Regions from separate parts of the Xylanibacillus composti genome, predicted to be linked through region 3. Evidence: riboswitches for the same ligand, from Rfam matches in the RefSeq annotation. Region 3 holds a riboswitch; each other region holds the start of a gene.
What was found. Region 3 has a riboswitch for cobalamin ahead of XYCOK13_RS02725 (ABC transporter substrate-binding protein). Riboswitches for the same ligand answer to the same signal wherever they lie in the genome.
Positions count from the first base shown of each region.

Region 1: another riboswitch for cobalamin. It lies ahead of metE (5-methyltetrahydropteroyltriglutamate--homocysteine S-methyltransferase); the one in region 3 lies ahead of XYCOK13_RS02725 (ABC transporter substrate-binding protein).
Region 2: another riboswitch for cobalamin. It lies ahead of XYCOK13_RS16830 (S-layer homology domain-containing protein); the one in region 3 lies ahead of XYCOK13_RS02725 (ABC transporter substrate-binding protein).

Region 1 covers NZ_BOVK01000018.1:55,078-62,216, reverse strand. The annotation lists gene XYCOK13_RS07950 (hybrid sensor histidine kinase/response regulator) at 1-596, opposite strand, end outside; gene metE (5-methyltetrahydropteroyltriglutamate--homocysteine S-methyltransferase) at 1,044-3,341, opposite strand; cobalamin riboswitch at 3,675-3,878, opposite strand; gene nrdF (class 1b ribonucleoside-diphosphate reductase subunit beta) at 3,925-4,881, opposite strand; gene nrdE (class 1b ribonucleoside-diphosphate reductase subunit alpha) at 4,911-6,995, opposite strand; gene nrdI (class Ib ribonucleoside-diphosphate reductase assembly flavoprotein NrdI) at 6,982-7,139, opposite strand, start outside.
Region 2 covers NZ_BOVK01000051.1:71,662-78,800, reverse strand. The annotation lists gene XYCOK13_RS16835 (adenosylcobalamin-dependent ribonucleoside-diphosphate reductase) at 1-1,078, shown strand, start outside; gene XYCOK13_RS22445 (DUF3880 domain-containing protein) at 1,291-1,554, shown strand; cobalamin riboswitch at 1,613-1,807, shown strand; gene XYCOK13_RS16830 (S-layer homology domain-containing protein) at 2,021-7,139, shown strand, end outside.
Region 3 covers NZ_BOVK01000006.1:190,613-197,751, forward strand. The annotation lists gene fdhD (formate dehydrogenase accessory sulfurtransferase FdhD) at 1-666, shown strand, start outside; gene XYCOK13_RS02710 (cob(I)yrinic acid a,c-diamide adenosyltransferase) at 710-1,300, shown strand; gene XYCOK13_RS02715 (cobyric acid synthase) at 1,317-2,858, shown strand; gene cobT (nicotinate-nucleotide--dimethylbenzimidazole phosphoribosyltransferase) at 2,886-3,962, shown strand; cobalamin riboswitch at 4,016-4,209, shown strand; gene XYCOK13_RS02725 (ABC transporter substrate-binding protein) at 4,404-5,420, shown strand; gene XYCOK13_RS02730 (FecCD family ABC transporter permease) at 5,432-6,478, shown strand; gene XYCOK13_RS02735 (adenosylcobinamide amidohydrolase) at 6,475-7,139, shown strand, end outside.

The sequences.
Region 1 (7,139 bases), on a different contig from region 3:
CCGAACTGAAGCGTACCGATCATGCCGCCCGTACTGTATATGTAGTTGGACACCTGTACGATGATTTCCGCGTAATCGTCGTTTATCGGAACAAAGCCCGTGTAGGGAATGTTGCCCTGAAGCTTGCCGTTCGGTTCTGTGTCCGGCATACCGCTGGAGCCCGCCTCATGGCCGTTGACAAAAATCCGATTGGCCATGCGGATATTCGTCGTATGAACGCCGTATACAGCTTCTTTCGCCTCAGGAAGCATAACCCTCAGCCGAAATGTCCCGTACCCGGTTCCTTCGCCAGCCTCATTTAGATAACGATTCCAGGCTCCAGGCACGGTCACCAGCATCCCGTTGGCTGGTGCTGCCCGACCGCTGTCCGGGGCTGGTTCGAAATCTTCCGGCATCAACAGCTGGCCGCTGTAAAACTCCCACTCCCCATCGAGTCGTACTGTTCCAGCATGCAACTGCGAACTTCTTAAGTCCATCCAGCCGCTTTGCGCTTGGGGCTGCCTTACGTGGTCTTGATGAATGTAAATGAAGCCGAATATAGGAAAGACCACCATCATCATAGCCAGCAGCATATTGACTACATTTCGCTTCTCCATAGTTCCCTCTCTATGTCGTCTGAATCTTTGAAGTATAACCGATATTCCTCTGCATGCCTATCTCTATTTTTCAGAGAAAAGGCCTCCGCAATCGCCTGGGCGACCATGGAGGCCTCTTGGTGCATGCCTGTAATCTATTTGCTCGACTTAATCTCATGGTCCTGCGATGCTTCATGACTGTCCTTCGGCGCCCAATGGCGGGCAGGCACATCCGGCCAGATTGGCAATATTCGCCGTGTATATTCAGCTTGTTGTTTAGGCTACAGCCTCCTTCCTTTCCCGCCTAGAACTAGGACTTTCTGATCACTATAACAACGCTTTCTAAACCGATTCTGAACGGCTCCTGCACCTTCCCCGGCGGTTCCGACGCGCCTTCGATGCATTGAATAAAAAAGCAGCGTCGTCCCGATACACTCATGCGTATCGGGAGACCTCTGCCTGTCCGCTCTATCCTGACGCCAATAGCCATTTCCTTCTGGCTTCCCGGGCAGCCGCCACCATATTCGCAAGCGCTGCCTTTGTTTCCTCCAATCCTCTTGTTTTTAAGCCGCAATCCGGATTCACCCAGAACAATGCCGGGTCCAGCACTTGCAGCGCCCGTTCAATAATATCCATCATTTCTGCTGTGCTTGGCACGCGCGGGCTGTGAATGTCATAAACCCCAAGGCCTATGCCGTGGTCGTAGCCTTCCCCTTCCAGCTTCGCAATCAATTCCCCATGACTGCGGGACGTCTCAATAGAAATGACATCCGCATCAAGTGCGAGGATCGCGTGCAAAATATCATGGAATTCGCAGTAGCACATATGCGTGTGAATTTGCGTGGTATCCTTGACGCTAGAGGTAGCGATGCGGAATGCCCGGGTTGCCCAGTCCAGATACGACTCGCGATCTCGCTCCTTCAGCGGGAATCCCTCCCGCAGCGCCGGCTCATCCACCTGAATCATCTCGATGCCCGCCGCTTCGAGCGCCTCTACCTCCTGGCGCAGCGCCAGCGCAATCTGATTCGCCACTTGCTCCCGACTCCTGTCATCGCGCACGAATGACCAGCACAAAATGGTGATCGGACCTGTCAGCATTCCCTTCACTGGCTGGGAAGTGAGCGATTGTGCGTAGACGCTTTCCTTCACGGTCATCGGCTCCCGAAAAGCGACATCACCATAGATCACCGGCGGCTTTACGCAACGCGAGCCGTAAGACTGTACCCATCCGTTCTGCGTGAATATGAAGCCATCCAACTTCTCTCCGAAAAACTCCACCATATCTGTCCGCTCAAATTCGCCATGAACCAGCACGTCCAGACCGAGCTCCTCCTGAAGCCGAATGCACGAGGCAATTTGCTCCTGCAAGAATGACTCGTACTGGCTCTGATCCCACTCGTTTCTCCGCCAACGCAGCCGCGCCTGCCGCACCTCCGGTGTCTGCGGAAAGCTTCCAATCGTCGTGGTCGGCAGAACCGGCAGGCCCCACTTCTCCTGCTGCAGGGGAAAACGCTCCGCGAAGACCAGACTGCGCTTGTCCTGCAGCTTCGCCCACTCTGTCTGCCGGCTGACCACATCCTGACGGTTGCGCTGGGGCAGCGACCGGAACCGGTCGAGGTGCTGGCGGCTAGCCTCAAGTTCCCCTGCCGCCTCAGCGCTGTTCCGAATCGCTCTGGCCAGCAGCTTCAGCTCATCCAGCTTTTCATTGGCGAAAGCCAGCGCCTTGCGGATCACCGGGTCCAGCTTCTCTTCCGGCTCTGTAGATACAGGCACGTGCATCAGACTGCAGGAAGGCTGAAGGATCATCTGCTCGTAAGGAACAGACTGCGCCAGCGTTTCCACCAGCCTAAGCTTGCTGTCCAGATCCGCACGCCATATGCTGCGCCCATCAATGAGCCCTACGCCAAGCCGCTTGTCCCGCGGGAAGCCGTATCGGGCGATCGCTTGCAGATTGGTCTCACGGTCGTGCACGAAATCAAGTCCAATGCCATGAACGGGAAGCTGCACCACCTGTTCAAATCGGTCCACGCCCTCAAAGTATGTTTGCAGCATCACGTGCAATCCCGGCACCTCTTGTGCAATGGCCCGATAAATGCGCTCTACCTGCTCCATGTCCTCGTCACTCACGTCTGTAACAAGCACGGGCTCATCGATTTGCACCCAGTTCACGCCTTCCTGCTCCAGTTCCTTTAGCATTTGCAAGTATACGGGAAGGAACTGCCCGACCTTCTGCCCAAGCTCCGCTTGCTGGAAGCCTTTGGACAGCTTCAAAAAGGTGTACAGCCCTACAATAACCGGCTTGCCGGCAATGCCTGCGTGCTGCTTTGCGAATCGGTAAGCGGCCAGAGGCTTGTTCTCGGTCAGCGCTGGCGACTGGCCGCCAATTTCCGGCACGATGTAGTGGTAGTTCGTATTGAACCACTTCGTCATCTCACAAGCAGCGGCTTGCTTGCTGCCGCGCGCCATGGCGAAGTACGTGTCAAGAGACACCTGTCCTCCTTTATAAGCAAATCGTTCCGGCACAATGCCAAACATGACTGCCATATCCAGCATGTGGTCGTAGAAGGTAAAGTCGTTGACGGGAATCAGCTCAACTCCCTTGTCCTTCTGCAGCTCGAGCTGCTCCAGCCGAATGCGCGCCATTTCCTGCAAAAAATCCGTTTCCTCCAGCTTGCCTGCCCAATACGCCTCCAGCGCCTTCTTCCATTCACGCTGGCTTCCTATCCTCGGGTAGCCCAAATTGCCAATTGTCACCGTTTCCCCCATAGTCTATCTGCCTCCTGTTTGCTTTGGATTGGGAATTGTCCAATATCGTCGCCCAACTCCCTGCGATACCTGAAGCGGATGCATTCGCCATCCGCTCCCGCTGTCCGCATTTGGCCGCTAAGCTGCCTCAGCGTAACTTGAATCAACAAAAAAAGACGTCTATCCCCGTAGTCAAGCAGGGGAAAGACGCCCATTCATCTGTTATGTGGGTTGCCGTCTAACACCTCCCTATCTCCCGTAGGTAAACCGCCTGCGGCAGGGCAGGGAGCGAGTTCGCTCCCCGTCTTGCGCAGGGCCATACCAATACCGGCACTCGGCTGCGGCATTGGTCTAGCAGTGTTGTCCAAACAGGCAGGTCTCCTGGCTTGCAGTGTCTTCATCGGCAGCTGCCTTCCCGGTTACTTCCGTAACCAGTGGCATGAAGCTGCGACTCCTCTGTCACAGTGGCGGGACCGCGTCGGATTTGCACCGAACTTCCCTATTAAGCTGGCTGAACACTCGCTAGTTCCAGCCAGCACCTGTTTGCGCTGGTATTCCGTTGTGTGCCGCTGTTGCGATGTGGAAAAAGCCGCGGCAGACCGCCTTACAAGTCGAATTGAAAATCTTCGTCCTTCAATGGCTCCACATGGATCGTTCGCACGTAACCGTTGCCCTTGGTGGAAAAAAAGTCATGCTGGCGGGTATGCGTGCTGATGCCGTTTTGCACAATCGGGTTGATCTCCTCATCCGGGAACATCGGCTCCCGCCCAAGATTGCTCAGCGCCTTGTTGGCATTATAGCGGAGGAAGGCCTTCACCTCGTCAGTCAAGCCGACAGCCGCATACAGCTCCTCCGTATATTGCTCTTCATTGCTGTGCAGGTAACGCAGCAGCCCGAGCAGCGTTTCATCCGCAGAGGCTTGCTCGTCCTCGTCCAGCTCCGCATACACCTCCTGGGCCAACACCCCGACATAAAGACCGTGAATGCTCTCGTCCCGCAGAATGAGGTTGATGATTTCACCGCTGCTTGTCATCTTGCCTTGTCCCGCCAAGTACAACGGATAGAAGAATCCGCTGTAGAACAGGTAGCTTTCCAGCAGGACAGAAGCCGCCATCGCTAAGTAGAGATCCTTCTTCGTATGGATGGCGCTATAGTATTGAGCAATCGTCTCTGCTTTCACTTGCAAATGCCGGTTTTCCTCCACCCAACGGAACACCCGATCAATCTCTTCGTTGGATACCAAGGTGGTAAAGATGCTGCTGTAGGATTTGGCATGAATCTGCTCCATCATGCCCATGAAGCCGAGCACGGCCTTGCGCTGCAGTCCGTCCACATGCTCCAGAATCTTCGGCATGCCGACGCCGCCCTGCACGGTATCCAGCAAGGTCAGACCGCCAAGCACCTTGATGTACAGCTCTTGCTGCGCTTCGCTCAAGGACAGCCACGCCATCTTGTCATCAGACAGCGGTATTTCCTCTTCTGTCCAGAACTGCATAATATTTTGGTTCCAGAAGGTCAGACTGAAATCATCGTCCGGCCGATTCCAGTTCACTGCTTTCATCGTCGCACATCCCCCTATTCATCGGCTGCCTAGACGGAACAGCTGACGCATTCCTCGACGGACAGATGGTTCGTCCGCGTGTAATAAAGTGACTTCAAGCCTTTTTTCGCGGCGTAAATATAATAGCGGGCCAACTGCCGGGTCGAAATATCGCTGTTGACATGCAGGATGGTGGACACGCCTTGATCGATATGCGCCTGAATTTCTGCAATCAAATCGAGCATCTTGAACGGGTCCATCTGGTACGCCGATTTGTAGTAGAAAAAGTTGTCCGCGCTCAAATACGGCATCGGGTAATACGTTGTCGAGTTCGCATAGGTCCGCGTTTCAATCGGCTGCACGATCGGCATGACGCTGGATGTGGCGTTCTGCACATAGGAGATGCTCTGTGTCGGCGCGATGGCCAGCCGGTATGCATGATACAGGCCATACCGGGCAACCTCCTCCTTCAACCGTTGCCAATCTTCCGGCCCGGGAACAGCGATGCCCTCGAACAGGCGCTTGACCTTGTCTGTCGCCGGACGGTAATCGTTCTGCTCATAGCGGGCGAAGTATGTGCCATTCGCATAATCCGACTGCTCGAAGCCTGCAAAAGTCACACCGCGCTCACGGGCAATGTCCATGCTTTTTTCCAGCGAGTAAAAGTTCATCATCATAAAAAAGGTGCGAGCGAAGTCCTTCGCTTCTTCGCTGTCATAAGCAATCTTGTTCTTCGCCAAATACCCATGCAGATTCATCGCGCCGAGCCCGACAGAGTGCAGCTCCCGATTGGCCTTGACGACGCCCGGCGCGTTGGCGACCTCTGTCATGTCGCTGACCGCTGTCAAGGCGAGCATGCCTTCATGCACCGACTCTCTCACCTTGCGACGCTCCATGACATTGGCAATGTTGAGGGACGCCAGATTGCAGCTGATGTCCCGACGGATTACATCCGCTTGTCCGTAATCGCCGATCTCGGACGTCTCCTGCAGCTGGAAAATTTCCGTGCACAGGTTCGACATCTTGATGGCGCCCAAGCTGCGCAGGGCATGAGCCTTATTCGCATTGCTCTTGTTCATGATGTAGGGGTAACCGGATTCCAGCTGGACGGCGGCGATTTTGGTAAGCATGTCGCGCGCGCTCATGACAGCCTTCTTGCGCACCCGGTCATCCGCCAGCAGCTGATCGTACATCTCGTCCATATCCATATCGTCCATATGTATGCCATAAGCTTTGTAAATGGAATAAGGCGCAAATACATGAAGCGGTTTGTTCTCTTCCGCAAGCTTATAAAATTTGTCCGGCACGATCAGCCCGATCGACAGCGTCTTCAGGCGAATCTTCTCATCCGCATTAATCTTCTTGCTGTCCAGGAATTCCACGACGTCCCAGCCGAAAATGTTATAGTAGGCCGCACCCGAGCCTTTGCGCTGCCCCATCTGATCCGCATAGGAGAAAGCATCCTCCATCAGCTTCAGCACCGGCATGATGCCTTTCGCCGCGCCCTCAACTTCCTTGATCGGCTCGCCGCGCCCGCGCAGCTTCGACAGATTGACGGCTACCCCGCCGCCGATCTTGGAAAGCTGCATGCATGTGCCCAGCACATAGTTGATCGAGTTCAGCGAATCGTCCATCTCCAATAAGAAGCAGGACACCATCTCGCCGCGTCGGCTTTTGCCGGCATTCAGGAAAGTCGGCGTAGCCGGCTGCAGCCGCTGTTCCATCATGGAGGAGACGAGCTCCCGGGCAATGGCTGCATTCCCGCGGGCTAGATGGAGGGCAACGATCGCAACCCTGTCCGGAAAGTGCTCCAGGTAGTAGGCGCGGTCGTTGCTTCTCATCGCGTAATCGTTATAAAACTTGGAGGCCGCCATATAGGAGGCAAACTGGAACGGATAGCTGTGCGCCAAAGCGTAGATGTCCTCGACTTCCTCCGGCGAATAGTATTCATAGACATTTTCATAGTAATTGTTCTCGATCATATATTTCATCTTGGCCGCCGTGTTCGGGAACGAAAGGCTCTTGCTGCGCACCTCTTCCATGTACACTTCTACGGCCTCGCGGTCTTTGTCCAGCTGGAAAAATCCATTTGGATCACGCTGCATGATTCGATTGTTCAGTTCAATATGCCGCAATGCTGCTCACTCCTTGTCTAAACTGATCCACATCCTGGCGGGTTCCGGAAAGCTCGAACTTGCTGACGACAGGAACTCCGTACAGCTCTGCAATGCGATCCGCGCTGGCCGCGAACCGATCACCCCAATTGCGGTTGCCGCTTG
Region 2 (7,139 bases), on a different contig from region 3:
CAGCACGGGTACGATGGTCGGCACCTCGACCGGCATTGAACCGTACTTTGCCTTTGAATATTATCGCCAGAGCCGTCTCGGCTTCGACAAGCAGCTCGTGCCGATCGCCCAGGAATGGAAGGATCAGCATCCGGACGAGCCGCTTCCGGACTACTACGTAACCGCTATGGATCTGAAGGCGGAGGATCATATTCGTGCGCAAGCTGCGATCCAGCGCTGGGTAGACAGCTCGATCTCGAAGACGGCGAACTGTCCGGCGGACTTCACGGTCGAGGAGACGAAGAAGCTGTATGAGCTGGCCTTCGATCTTGGCTGCAAGGGCGTAACCATCTACCGTGACGGCAGCCGCGACCAGCAGGTGCTCCATACGGACAAGAAAGAAGAGAAGAAGGAAGAAGCCGCGCAGCCGGCAGCAAAGGCTGAAGCCGATCAGGGAACAGCTGTGAATGCTGATGTCAAGGCGTTCGATCAGATCAGTGAATCGTTGAAGGTGGATATCGACAGCAAGACAGAGCAAATTTTCGACCGCCAGTACAAGCGTCGTCCGCAAGTGCTGTCCGGCTCGACATACAAGTACAACACCCCGCTGGGTGTAGCATATATTACGATCAACGATCTGGACGGCATTCCGTCCGAAATCTTCTTGAACGTGGGCAAGGCCGGCTCCGACGTGTTCGCTATGTCCGAGGCGCTCGGACGGGTGTGCTCCCTGTTCCTGCGCTATGGCGACCATGGCCAGAAGGAACGGTTGCTTATCAAGCACTTGAAGGGTATCGGCGGCTCCGGCGCGATCGGCTTCGGCCCGAACCGCGTGGAATCGATCGCCGACGCGCTTGCCAAGTCGCTGGAAATTCACTTGGAGCGCCTGGAAGCAGGCAGCGCCTCCTCCGGCTATGCGCATTACGAAGGAAATGCGGATCACGGAACGCCCGCCCCGGCGGCAGAAGCGCCGGAGCATACTGGCGATGCGACCATTCGCCAATCGCTGGACCTGTGTCCTTCCTGCGGCGGCGCCTCGCTCATTAACAGCGAAGGCTGCAAAAACTGCACCAACTGCGGATACAGCAAATGTAGTTGAGGAAGGTTTGTTGAGATGCAGGGTTAGACAGATACCATAAACTGAACTTTGGTTAACTGGTCAGGCGACTTTTCTGTTGCTTGACCAGTTTTTTATTAAGGGTGATTTCGCATGACAAGCATGCAGAATCGGTCGAAAAAATCCGGATGAATCAAATAGGAAGATTTCTTAATAAGGGAATTAGAGAAAAGAGAGCCTCGAAAATCTAGGCTATTCAGCGATCTTTCATTACGAATGGCTGGGGAAATGAGCAGGCCTTATATATTCAAGAGTGGTTGCGCGAATGCGTGGATCAATTCCGTCTGCCGCACATCTATTGGTCTGTTGAAGACCCACTGTATACGGATTCCATAGTTATGGCCATCATCGAGACGTCGAAGCCGGACTTTATTTTTACGATCTGCAAGTCGATGGTGGAATATTATCGATCATTCGGTTTCCCATGCGCTCATCTGGATTGGGGAATCAATCTATAGCTCGAATTGAAATGACAGGAACGGGAAAGTAAGCTATAGTAGTTTATAGTTCTAGAATTGAATAGCGTTGGAACAGGTGCCGAGCATGATTCGATCATCGAGTTGTGCTTGGATAATAGGGAAGTGGGTGCAATTCCCACGCGGTCCCGCCACTGTAAAAGAGGAGTTCTTGCCATATGCCACTGGGAAACTGGGAAGGCGGCAAGAATGATGATGCTTGAGCCAGAAGACCTGCCTGTTGCCTACACCAAGTAACTCTACGGACGATGGAGAGGTGAATGAATGGAAAATGCGAGATTTCGGATTTCATATTTTTCTCATGCCTCTTAACTTATGTTAAGAGGTGTTTTTATTTTGCACGTAAGATTTGTGAATTTTCATCATTCAGGAGGACAAAAAAACAATGTCAAACGATTTCAAAGCATTTTATAGAATAGGGTCCATAGTTTTAATTTTAGCGTTAATCATGAATATGTTTTATGGCTTGGCCAGCTATGCGGATGAGGGCGGATACGAGGCTGGCGGAAATCCTGTCCATGCAGCTGAACAGCTCGATTCAGAGTCTTTCAGTCAAGATGAGGCAGCCACTGTAGCTGAACAAGTTTATGGGGAGGACCCCGGACATCTCGATGAATTCGATCTGTTCACGGCAGAGGCTCTGGAGATTGAGCAAGCCGGAACGGTCTATGTGACGATTGAGAATGGCACATATTTGGTCGCAGACGGCGCGCCATGGGAAGGGACCTTGCTGGACCAGTATCCGGTGGACATTCATGCCGGCGCTACTATGATGGATGCTGTGGAAACAGCATTGGCTGAAAACAACATCGCCGCCGAAGGAGTAGCTGCCGGCTATATATCAAACATTCATGGTTTGGCGGCATTCGACGGAGGCCCTATGTCCGGTTGGATGGGCACGCTGAATGACTGGTTTACGAATGCGGGCTTCAGTGCCACGAGCATTGAAGATGGCGATATCATCAGCATCCTATATACAACTAACGGCTATGGGGAGGACCTTGGCGGCTCCTTTTATAACCAGGACACTTCGTTAAAATCGCTGTTCTTTGATTCGGGCGAGCTTTCCCCGCAATTTTCCGGAGAACAATCAACTTATACGCTACATATCCATGAGGGGATCACTGAAATTGTGGTAACCCCAACAGCAGCCAATAAGAACTATCAAGTTAGAGTCTATTTGGATGCCTATGATGCTTCGTCATCCGGCTATAAGCGGACCGAAGCGATTCCTGTTGCAGAAGGCAGCCAAATTATCATTGGTGTGGGCGATCCGCTGTGGCCGAGCATGAACAGTTCTTCGGGGGCAACTCTTTACACGGTTGCGATAAGCTATCCCGAGGAGGAAGGCGACCCGCAAGCGGCTGCACCGAAAGAACAACTGAACAAAAATCTGGCTTACCTTGTCCAAACAGTCCGTAACCCTACCTTTGGCACAGGAGGGGGCGAATGGTCGATTCTCTCATTGGCCAGGGCGAATTATCCCGTGCCGGAAGGATATTATGACCTTTATTATGAGAACGTGGAGAAAGCCGTCAAGCAATTGATGGTCAATCCGAGTCACCCGGGCAAGCTCGACCGCAACAAAGGGTCAGAGCATTCGAGATTAATGCTGGGGCTTGTGGCGATCGGGAAAGATGTCAGCAATGTTGCCGGGTATGATATTAAAGAAGCGCTGGCCGATTACCAATTTGTGATCAGGCAAGGCATCAACGGGCCAATCTTCGCGCTGATCGCCCTGGATTCCCAAAACTTTGACGTGCCTGTGCTGGAAGGCGTAGCCGAGCAAACGACTAGGGAGAAGCTCATTCAATATATTCTGGATCGGGAAGTCAACAAAGGCGGAGCGAATGCCGGCGGATGGGCGCTGTGGGGATCGGTTCCGGACCCGGACATCACGTCCATGGCCATCCAGGGGCTGACTCCCTACTATGAAACAGATGGCGAAGTCAGAGCAGCCATTGACCGGGCGGTTGCCTGGTTGTCAAGCGCACAGCTGGAAGACGGCGGATATGGGGCTTGGGGATCGCAGAGCAGCGAAAGTGTGGCTCAGGTCATTGTTGCCTTGACTGGATTGAAGATAGACCCGCACAAGGATCCAAGGTTTAGGAAGAATGGCCGATCTGCTCTAGACGCGCTGATGGAGTTTGCCGTGCCGGAAGGCGGCTTCAAGCACGTGAAATCAGGCTCCGTAGATGGCATGGCTACCGACCAGGGGACTTATGCGCTTGTTGCTTATGATCGATTTGTCGAAGGGAAGAACCGCCTTTACGACATGACCGATGTCCCATCAGAACCGGAGGAAAAAGATGAAACGGCTCCGACGATTTTGATCCATGGAATAGAAGATGGGCAGGTATTTAGCCGCAATGAAGTGCTGTTCACGGTGAGCGTTACGGATAATGTGGATCCTGTCATCCAACCTACCGTTATGCTCAACGGCGAGATCTTGACAGGAACAGACGGCTCGTATTACGCAGTTCTACTTGTCGGCACCAACACGATTCGAGTGGAAGCAACCGACGCGGCCGGCAACAAATCCGATGTGACATATACGTTAATCTACCATGTGCAGGTTGGACAACCGGAAGAGCTTCCGCTGCCGGCAGGGGACAAGCCGGTGCTTGAAGTACCGGCGGACAGCCGGGATGTGAACATCCCGGTTGCAGCGGGGGACAGCGGCAAGGACATCACTATAAAAATACCTGCAGCGCATCGTTCCAAGGTCACCGTTGATCTGCCGAAAAACAGCAGCTTGCCCGGAATAAAGGTCGAGAAAGGGGACGTCGCTGCCGAAATTCCGAAAGGGGCCGCCATTACAAGCGGCGATCCTGCTGCACTTGAATTATTAACGTTCAAACATGCCAATGCCGCAGTGACAGACAAGCTGAGTCAATCGCTGCCCTCTGACCAAAAGCTTGATGAGATTGTACAAATCATATCTCTGGGCGGCGACGAAAGAATCCAGTTTGACCGTTATGTCACCATTACTTTCCTTGGTGCAAAAGGCAAGTCGGCGGCTTATATGGAGAATGGGACGCTTAGACTAATTGAGAAGTTCGCAAGCGACGCCGACGGGGAGAGGAGCGGCAAGGCCGAATATGCCTACGACAGCGGAAACCATTTAATCGTAAAAACCAAGCATTTCACCGACTTTATCGTCTATTCGGCTAGCGCGCAAAGCCCATCTGGCGGTGGACCCGACGACGGTTCTGGCGACGATCCCGATGATGGTTCTGCTGGCGGTCCCGGCGGTGGTACGGGTGGCGGAGTCATTCCACCGAGCCAAGCCTACGTTACCCTGTCCATCGACAAGTTGACTATTCAAAAGGGTTATGTGTTAAATCCGACACGAGTCGAATTCCATATCGGTGAAAGTGTGTGGGATGTACTAAAAAGAGAAATGGATCGTCGCGGCATTGCCTATGAATTTGAGTATTTTGCTCAATATGACAGCGTGTATGTCCAATCTATTGAGGGTGACGGCGAGTTTGACCACGGCAGCGAAAGCGGCTGGATGTATAATGTCAACGGTGTCTATCCAAGTTACGGAGCAAGCAAATATAAATTAAAAGATGGGGATGTAGTACAGTGGCGTTATACAACTAATCTTGGAGAAGATCTGGGAGAAGACAATAGCAAGTGGGAGGAACCCAAAAATCCCGGGTTTCCTGGCATGTATGGCGGAGCGGCAGCAGGAGGCCAGCATCCGGTCATCGAAGTGCCGGAGAATATAAGCGAAGATTATGTAGTAAGCCTCACCAACAACTTGAAGAGTGCCGACTCTATCACCATTAAGCTGCCTAAGCAGAGATCTGCCAAGGTTCTCCTGGATTTGGAAGTGCTGAAGGATAGCCTTCCCAACTTGAAGGTGCAGGAAGAAAGCAAGTTGCTCGTGATCGATAAAGGGACCAAGCTTGCTTCCGAAAGCGCGAAGATAGAAGTATTTACACAATTGGATCAGCAGGATGAAGCGTTGACAAGCGCAGTGAACGCCATTGTGTCTGAACAGAAGGGTCGGTTCGTGGACGCCTTTGTCATGGGGAATTCGGAGGAAGCTGTCTTCTTCGACAACCTGATTACCCTTACGCTGAACGGGAAAGCAGGACTTCAAGCAGGCTACCTGGAGAATCATGTGTTTGTCCCGATTCCTCTGTACAGCAGCGAGGACAGGGGAAGACAGGCAACCCGGGATCGCGAGAAGCAAGTGTTCGCCTATGTCTCTGGCAATGACCTGATTCTCAGAACCAATTTCCTTACAACCTTTGTCCTGTATGCGACTGATGCGAGCGATTCCGGAAACATACAGCTGGAAGATGTATATGAGGATGCAGGCCTCATTTCCGCATGGGCGTACGAAGCGGTGAAAGAAGCGACGCAGTTGCGGTTCGTCGAAGGCTCGAACAGCAAAATCAATCCGAAGGCGAATGTCACCAGAGCGGAATTTACGAAAATGCTGGTATCGGTATTTGGTTACGAGCTGGACGGAGACCAGACTGTTTCATTTGCGGATGTTCAAGAGAACGACTGGTTCTACCCATATATTCAAGCGGCTTACAGAGAAGGGTTGGCGTCAGGGTACGATCAAGCGTTTTACCCCCACCGGGAAATCAGCCGCGAAGAAATGGCTGCCATGATTCAACGGGCCTTAAAGCTTGAATCGGGCGGGGGGCAAGAGGAAATTGCCGACTTGCATGAGGTTTCATCATGGGCTCAATCTGTCGTGCAGACCGTGGTCGAGGCGGAAATGATGCGGGTCGATGCCGATCGGAAGTTCACCCCTAAAGTGAAGGCTACCAGAGAAATGGCGATTGTCGTGGCCTTGAGAGCCTATCACTATGAGGGCGGGCAGAGAACGAGTCAGGAGAAGCCTCGCGACGACGGTAAGAATGAAGCTGCAGGGACGAAAAGCGGAATCCAGGAAGCGGTCCAACAGCAAATTGAGAAAACGGCTGCTTTCATGCAGGAAACTATACCAGCACCAGGGGTAGGCAGCATTGGTGGAGAATGGACGGTACTGGGATTGGCCCGATCCGGAGAACCGATTCCATCCGAATATTACGAACGCTACTACTCCAACGTGGAGCTGACCTTGACGGAAAAATCGGGGCAGCTTCATCGTGTGAAATACACGGAGTATGACAGAGTGATTTTGGCCTTAACCGCATTAGGGAAAGATATTACGAACGTAGCCGGTTATGATTTGCGAGAACCTCTGGCTGATTTCAACACGTTGACGATTCAGGGAATTAACGGCCCTATCTTTGCTCTGCTTGCATTGGACAGCCGGAATTATGAAATCCCTGAGGTCGAAGGCGTAGCGGTACAAACAACGAGAGAGCGTCTGATTGCGTTTATATTGGCAAGGGAAATAACTGGCGGCGGCTGGGCGTTAGGACAAAATCCGGAGGAAGCGGATGCGGATATAACGGCGATGGCCATTCAGGCACTGACGCCATATTATCCAACGAACCAAGACGTGAAAGCAGCTGTAGACCGCGGACTCCAGTGGTTGTCGAAGACGCAGCATGGCGACGGGGCATATGCAAGCTGGGGTTCCGTCAATT
Region 3 (7,139 bases):
CCGCTGGCTTTGGAGCCCTTGGTATACGGGTTTCTGGCTTCGGAAGGGGTTATCCGCACTGCCGGAGAAGTCAAACAGGTTCGCATCGATCCCGGGCGGGGAACGGCGCACATCTCGCTGCACGCTCCGCTTTCGCCGGACAAAAGAGCTACAAGCAAGCGCTTCGTCGGTTCTTGCTGCGGCAAAAGCCGGGAATTTTACTTCCAGCACGATGTCAGGACAGCCAAGACGTTCACCCGTCAGCTGAATCTATCCGCCGCGGCCTGCTACCGCCTGATGGAATGGCTGGAAGCGAATTCGAGCGGATTTGCGATGACAGGCGGTTTGCATAATGCCGGTCTGTGCACAGTGGAAAAGGGGTTGTTTGTGCACAGCGACATCGGCCGTCATAATGCGCTGGATAAAGTATTCGGAACTTGTCTGATGGAACAAATTCCAGCGGGAGACAAGATAATCGCGTTCAGCGGAAGATTGTCTTCCGAAGTGATTTTGAAGGCAGCCAAAATTGGCGTCGGCGCCATTATTTCGAGATCTGCGCCAACGGATCTGGCCCTGCGGCTGGCGAAAGATTTGGGCATGACTGCAGTCGGGTTCGCGCGCAGCGGACAGATGAATGCATACACGCACGGAGAACGCATTCAGGCAGATGTCGAGAGTAGGGAATAAGGGAAGCGGGCAACGAAGGCTTGCACAGGTGTACGGGTATGCCATGCAAGGTTCATTTGAAACGGAGGGAGAAGGAGAAGCCATGCTGGAGAATGAAGCGAAGCGCAAAGGTATGACATTGACGTATACCGGTAACGGGAAGGGAAAGACAACTGCTGCAGTCGGAATCGCAGTACGAGCTGCCGGCCGCGGCATGAAGGTGCGCATGATTCAATTTATCAAATCGCCGGAACGCACTTACGGAGAGAAGCTGGCACTGGCCAAGCTGGGGATCGAAGTGCTGCCGATGGGGGTTGGATTTACCTGGCTGAAAACACCGGAGGAGCATCGACAAGCTCTGCAAAGTGCTTGGGCGGAAGCGAAACAGACCGCGATGAGCGGGGAGTATGATGTGGTGATCTGGGACGAGATCCACAACGCGCTTGCCATTGACCGGTTCCCGATAGATGATGTGCTTTCTCTGGAAGAGGTGCTGCAGACGATAAGAAATCGTCCGTCGCACGTGCATCTCGTTCTGACAGGGCGCCAAGCGCATGAGGACGTGAAGGCAGCTTCTGACTTGGTTTCGGTCATTGAACCAGAGAAGCATTATTATGAGGAAGGCGTTCAGGCTATTCGGGGGTTGGAATTTTAGAGGGGATGAAACGTTCATGAAGGGGAACAGCGGAAAGCGCATGGCGCTGCCGATCATGATTCAGGGCACGCATTCTGATGCAGGGAAGAGTGTGCTGGTAGCTGGATTGTGCCGAGTCTTTGCGAGAAGAGGGGTGCGTACGGCGCCATTCAAGTCCCAGAACATGGCATTGAATTCATATATTACGGCAGACGGGAAGGAAATTGGCCGTGCGCAGGGCGTGCAGGCTGAAGCGGCAGGGATCGAGGCGACCACGGATATGAACCCGATTCTAATTAAGCCAAGCGGCAGCATGCAATCGCAGATCGTCGTCCATGGCCGACCGCTGGCCAACATGCGTGCAGGCGAATACCGCGAACAGTTTTTCGAGGAAGGGCTGCGCATCGTGACAGAAGCTTATGAGAGACTGGCCTCACAGTTCGAGCGCATCGTGATAGAGGGAGCAGGCTCGCCGGCCGAGATCAACTTGAATGACCGTGAACTTGTCAACATGCGAATCGCAAGAATGGCTCGGGCTCCTGTTCTGCTCGTCGGAGATATTGACCGCGGCGGTGTGTTTGCGAGTTTGGTCGGTACGCTTCAGCTGCTGGAGCCGGAGGACAGGGAGCGGATAGCCGGCTTTATCATCAATAAATTTCGGGGGGACCTTCGGCTGCTGGAGCCGGGTTTGGAATGGCTGGAGCACTATACCGGCAAGCCGGTGCTTGGCGTGGTTCCATATGTCGAAGGACTTCATATTGAGTCAGAGGATTCCATGGCGCTTGCGCAATACAGCCGATCGCCGAATTTCGATAAACCCATACAAATAGCGGTCATTCGCTTGCCTTCTATTTCAAACTTTACGGACTTGGACCCGCTGATGGAAGAGCCGGATTGCCATGTTCGGCTCGTTGAGACGGCGTCCCAGCTTGGCGATCCGGATGCCATTGTGTTGCCGGGTAGCAAGAATACGCTTGGCGACTTGCGGTTTTTGCAGGAGTCCGGCCTGTTTGCCGCGGTGGAACGCAGCAGGGCAATACAGGAACCGTGGATTGTCGGTATTTGCGGAGGGTTCCAAATGATGGGCCGGTCTGTGCAGGATGAGGAGCGGGTCGAATCGCCGGAGGGGAGCCGGATAGGCTTCGGCTGGTTCCCCATGGATACAGTATGGCGGCGGGAGAAAGTTACCGTACGCGTGGAGGGTGCCGCACAGTTCGCCCGAGAGAAATATGTCATCCATGGGTATGAGATTCATCACGGCTGGACGCACTATGAGCAAGGGCAGCCCTTCTCTGTCTTGACTAGAATGGGTTCATCGGAAGAGGTTCGGGACGGCATGCTGGACGAGCACCGTAAACTTATGGGCACTTATGTCCATGGCGTGTTTCATAATGATGCGTTTCGCGCGGCTTGGCTTAACGGCATCCGGGCAAGGAAAGGATTGGCGCCGCTAAAGGATCGGCCGAATTCGGAGCTTCTCCGGGAAGAAGCCTATGATCGGCTTGCCGATGTGCTGGAGCAGCAATTGGACATGGAAAGAATAGAACGAATTTTAACGGATGCGGCCTCAAATGGATAAATTGGGTGTAAGGAGAGTTGAACGTATATGGAGCATGCAAGTATGTCATTGGAGCAGATTTGTGCGAAGATCGGCGATCTCGATCAGGCCAGCGGCGAGTTGGCCAAGCAAAGGCTGGAGCGATTGACGAAGCCCCCCGGCAGTTTGGGACGATTGGAAACGCTCGTTATTCAACTGGCTGAAATAACCGGTCAGCCCTTGCCGCGAATTTTCCCGCCCGGCATTGCCGTGTTTGCGGGAGACCACGGGATTGTGGCAGAAGGCGTATCTGCATTTCCTCAAGAAGTGACGGGCCAGATGGTTCGCAATTTCGCGGCGGGCGGGGCAGCGATCAATGTGTTTGCCCGGCAAATCGGCGCCAAGCTGGACATTACGGATGTCGGCACAGCGGCGGACCTGTCGGAGGTTGAGGGGGTAAGGCAGCGCAAGGTTCGCGAAGGGACAGGCAATTTCGCGCGTGAGGATGCCATGAGCCGCCAAGAGGCGGTGGAGGCCATTGCGGCAGGAATAGAAAGTGCAGCCCGGCTAATCGAAGAGGGAGCCGAATGCATCATACCCGGGGAGATGGGGATCGGCAATACGACGAGCAGCACTGCCATAGCGGCGGTCATCACTGGTCGTTCGACGGAGGAGCTGACCGGAGCAGGAACGGGGCTAAATCCTGATGCGAGAAAGCGCAAGGCTGCGCTGATCCAGCGAGCGCTCGAGGCCCGAAAACCCGACCCCGCCGATGCGCTTGATATCATCAGCAAGATTGGCGGGCTGGAGATCGCCGCGATGACTGGCGCGATCCTGGCGGCAGCGGCCCGCCGCAAACCTGTTCTGCTGGACGGGTTTATATGCGGGGTTGCTGCGGTACTGGCTGTCAAGCTGGCAAGCGGTGTACGCGGCTATCTCATAGCCGGTCACCGGTCGCAGGAACCAGGGCATGAAGCGGTGCTGGAATGGCTTGGGCTGGAGCCGCTGCTTGATTTGCAGCTAAGGCTGGGAGAAGGAAGCGGCGCGGCGGTTGCTTATCCGCTGTTGGAATCGGCTGTGCGCATGCTGGCGGAGATGGCGACCTTCGAGAGCGCCGGTATTTCCGGTGCGAGTTCTCCCTCCTGATTCTGCTATTTACATCTAGGAAGGGATTGCCTATAATAAGGCATGCACAAAAAACGAATATTTGACAAGCATGGTTCTCTGAATGTAAAGGTTCAGAGTGAAAAGGGAAGCCGGTGCAAATCCGGCACGGTCCCGCCACTGTAAGCGTGGAGCAGCATCCGGCAATCCACTGTACGTATGTATGGGAAGGGAGATGTCCAGCGAAGAAGCGCGAAGTCAGTAGACCTGCCTGCTTGTCTTAGATAAGCGGCCTTCGAGGAGAGGCGCTTCTCAATTTCGAAATGATGTGGACAAGCTTCGAGCCTACAAGGTTCGATCAAACGGATGAAATCGGCCGTTCCTGCTCTGAGCTTGTCTGCAGTTATCGTAATTGTCGAGCGACGCCTTTCCAGCCTGGATAGGCGTTTTTTGTGTGGAAATTTCGGCAAAGGGTGGATGGACATGAAGAGGCATTGGACAAAATGGGGAGTTAGTGTGCTTCTACTCATGCTGGCCGTCGGACTGATGGCTGGCTGCGGCGCAAACGAAAGCAATGAGGGCAATGGTTCGAACGAAGCCACTGTGATTGAACCTCCGGCTGGTATAGAGAGCGCCTCTGGAAGCGAGGAGAACGAAGCCGCGTTTCCTGCGGTGCTTGTAGACGGCAGCGGTGAAGAAATTACGATCGAGGAAGAACCGCAAACGATTGTGTCCCTGCTTTCAAGCAATACCGAGATCGCGTTCGCGCTCGGCCTTGGGGACAAGATTATCGGAGTATCCAATTTCTGTAATTATCCGGCAGCGGCCCAAGAGAAGGAAAAACTAGGCGGCCAGGCCATGAATGTGGAGCGAATCATCGAGCTGCAGCCAGACATGGCGCTGGTATCGCAATATCATTTCAAGACACATGCCGACGTATTGAATACGTTCCGGCAAGCAGGCATTGATGTTGTTGTAGCCGGTGAAGCGAAATCCTTCGAGGATGCCTATGAGACTATGCGCATGTTCGGCAAGGCAACTGGCACGTTGGACAAGGCAGAAGCGATTATCGCGGACATGCAGGAGCGATTGGCAGAGGTCAAGTCGAAGGCGGAAGCCGTGGAAACACCGAAGCGCGTTTGGATTGAGGTATCGCCGGCGCCGGACATTTTTACTACTGGCAAAGAGACGTTTATGCATGAGATGATCGAGGCCATTAATGCGGCGAATGTGGCAGGCGATCAGACTGGCTGGGTGAAAATGACGGAAGAGGAGATCGTCTCCCTCATGCCGGATGTCATCATAACTACGTATGGATACTATGTAGAGAATCCGTCCGAAGGGGTATATGCCAGAGAGGGGTGGGCTGAGGTGCCGGCCGTCGCCAACCAGCAGGTGTACGATGTTGACAGCGATACTGTGACACGACCCGGTCCGCGGCTAATAGACGGTGTTGAAGAGCTGGCGAGATTCGTCTACCCGGACATCTTCATACCGTGAGGAATTCGGCAATGATGAAGAGAAAAGTATGGCTTTGGTATGCATTCGCAGGAGGGACCGCTATTGGCGCGTCCCTTCTTGGTCTGTTGGCAAGCAGCGTGACGGTTCCGGCCGAAACGGTTATGGCCATATTGGCCAAGCATGTGCTTCGCTGGACGTGGATGAGCGAGATCCCGGTTAGCCAAGAATTAATAATCTGGAATATTCGCGCACCGCGCGTTGTGCTAGGTTTGCTGATCGGCGCTTCCTTGTCCCTGGCCGGCGCTGCCTTTCAGGGACTGCTGCGCAACCCATTGGCGGATCCCTATATTATCGGCGTTTCATCGGGCGCTTCATTGGGTGCGGTATTGGTCTTGTTCTTTCAATTTACTTTATGGGGATTGGGCTCGTTCTCACTTCCCGTTATGGCGATCTTGGGCGGTTTCGTTGCCTTGGTGCTTGTTTTCGGCATGACTCATTTGTCCAGTCGCAATTTTGCAGTAGAAACCATAATTTTATCAGGCGTCATCATGACTTCCTTCATGAGTGCGATTGTGTCCTTGATTATCGCGCTGAGCCAGCGTGAGGACATGAGCCAAATTTTATATTGGCTTATGGGCAATGTAGGCATGCGAGGGTGGAGCTATGCGCAACTCCTGCTTCCCTTTTCCATAATCGGTGCGCTCTTGCTGCTTATGCATGTGCGGGAATTAAACGCCCTGGCCCTCGGCGAAGCGTCCGCGGAGCACTTGGGTGTCAGTGTCAGAAGAAAAAAAGTGATGATTCTGTTGGGCGCGTCGTTGCTGACAGGCGCTTCTGTCGCGGTATCCGGGGCAATCGGCTTTGTCGGGCTGGTAATCCCCCACCTTGTACGTCTTGTAACAGGCCCCGATCATCGCCACGTGCTGCCCTTGTCCATGCTCATTGGGGGGGCCTATCTGGTTCTGGCCGACTTGCTGGCACGAACCATAATAGCGCCGAGAGAACTGCCTATCGGCGTAATCACGGCTTTGATTGGCGCTCCGGTCTTTGCATTTTTGTTAATTAGACAGCAGGCAGGAAGGAGGGGGCGAGGATGATTCGGCTTCAGCGTCTGAGCGGCGGCTACGACAAGGACCGACCGATTGTACAGGATATATCGCTGCAAGTGGAGAAAGGCACGTTCTTCGCGCTCCTCGGGCCGAACGGCAGCGGGAAATCCACGCTGTTCAAGCTGATGACGGGCGTTTTGAAGGCGTCTGCCGGTGACATTGAGCTGAACGGCGCTCCGCTTCAGAGCTATTCCTCGGTAGAACGGGCAAGACTGATCGCTGTTCTGGCGCAGGAAGAGCAGGTTGCCTTCGATTTTACAGTAGAAGAGATCGTCATGCTGGGCCGGTATCCGCATCAAAAAGGGCTGTTGAAAACAGCAAGCCGCCAAGATATAGAAGCGGTGGAAGAAGCGATGCGCACAACGAATGTGCTGCATTACCGTTTTCGCTCTTTCCGTGAGCTGAGCGGCGGAGAGAAGCAGCGCGTGCTGCTAGCCAAGGCGTTGGCCCAGGAGCCGACCCTGCTTCTGCTGGACGAGCCGACGAATCATCTGGACGTGCGTCACACTTACGAAATGCTTGATTTGCTAAGAGAGAAGCAGCGCAGGGACAGCTTGACTGTTGTGGCTATTCTGCATGATTTGAACGTCGCGGCGCTTTACGCGGATCAGGTAGCGCTGCTGCGGGAAGGAAAAATTGTCGAGCAGGG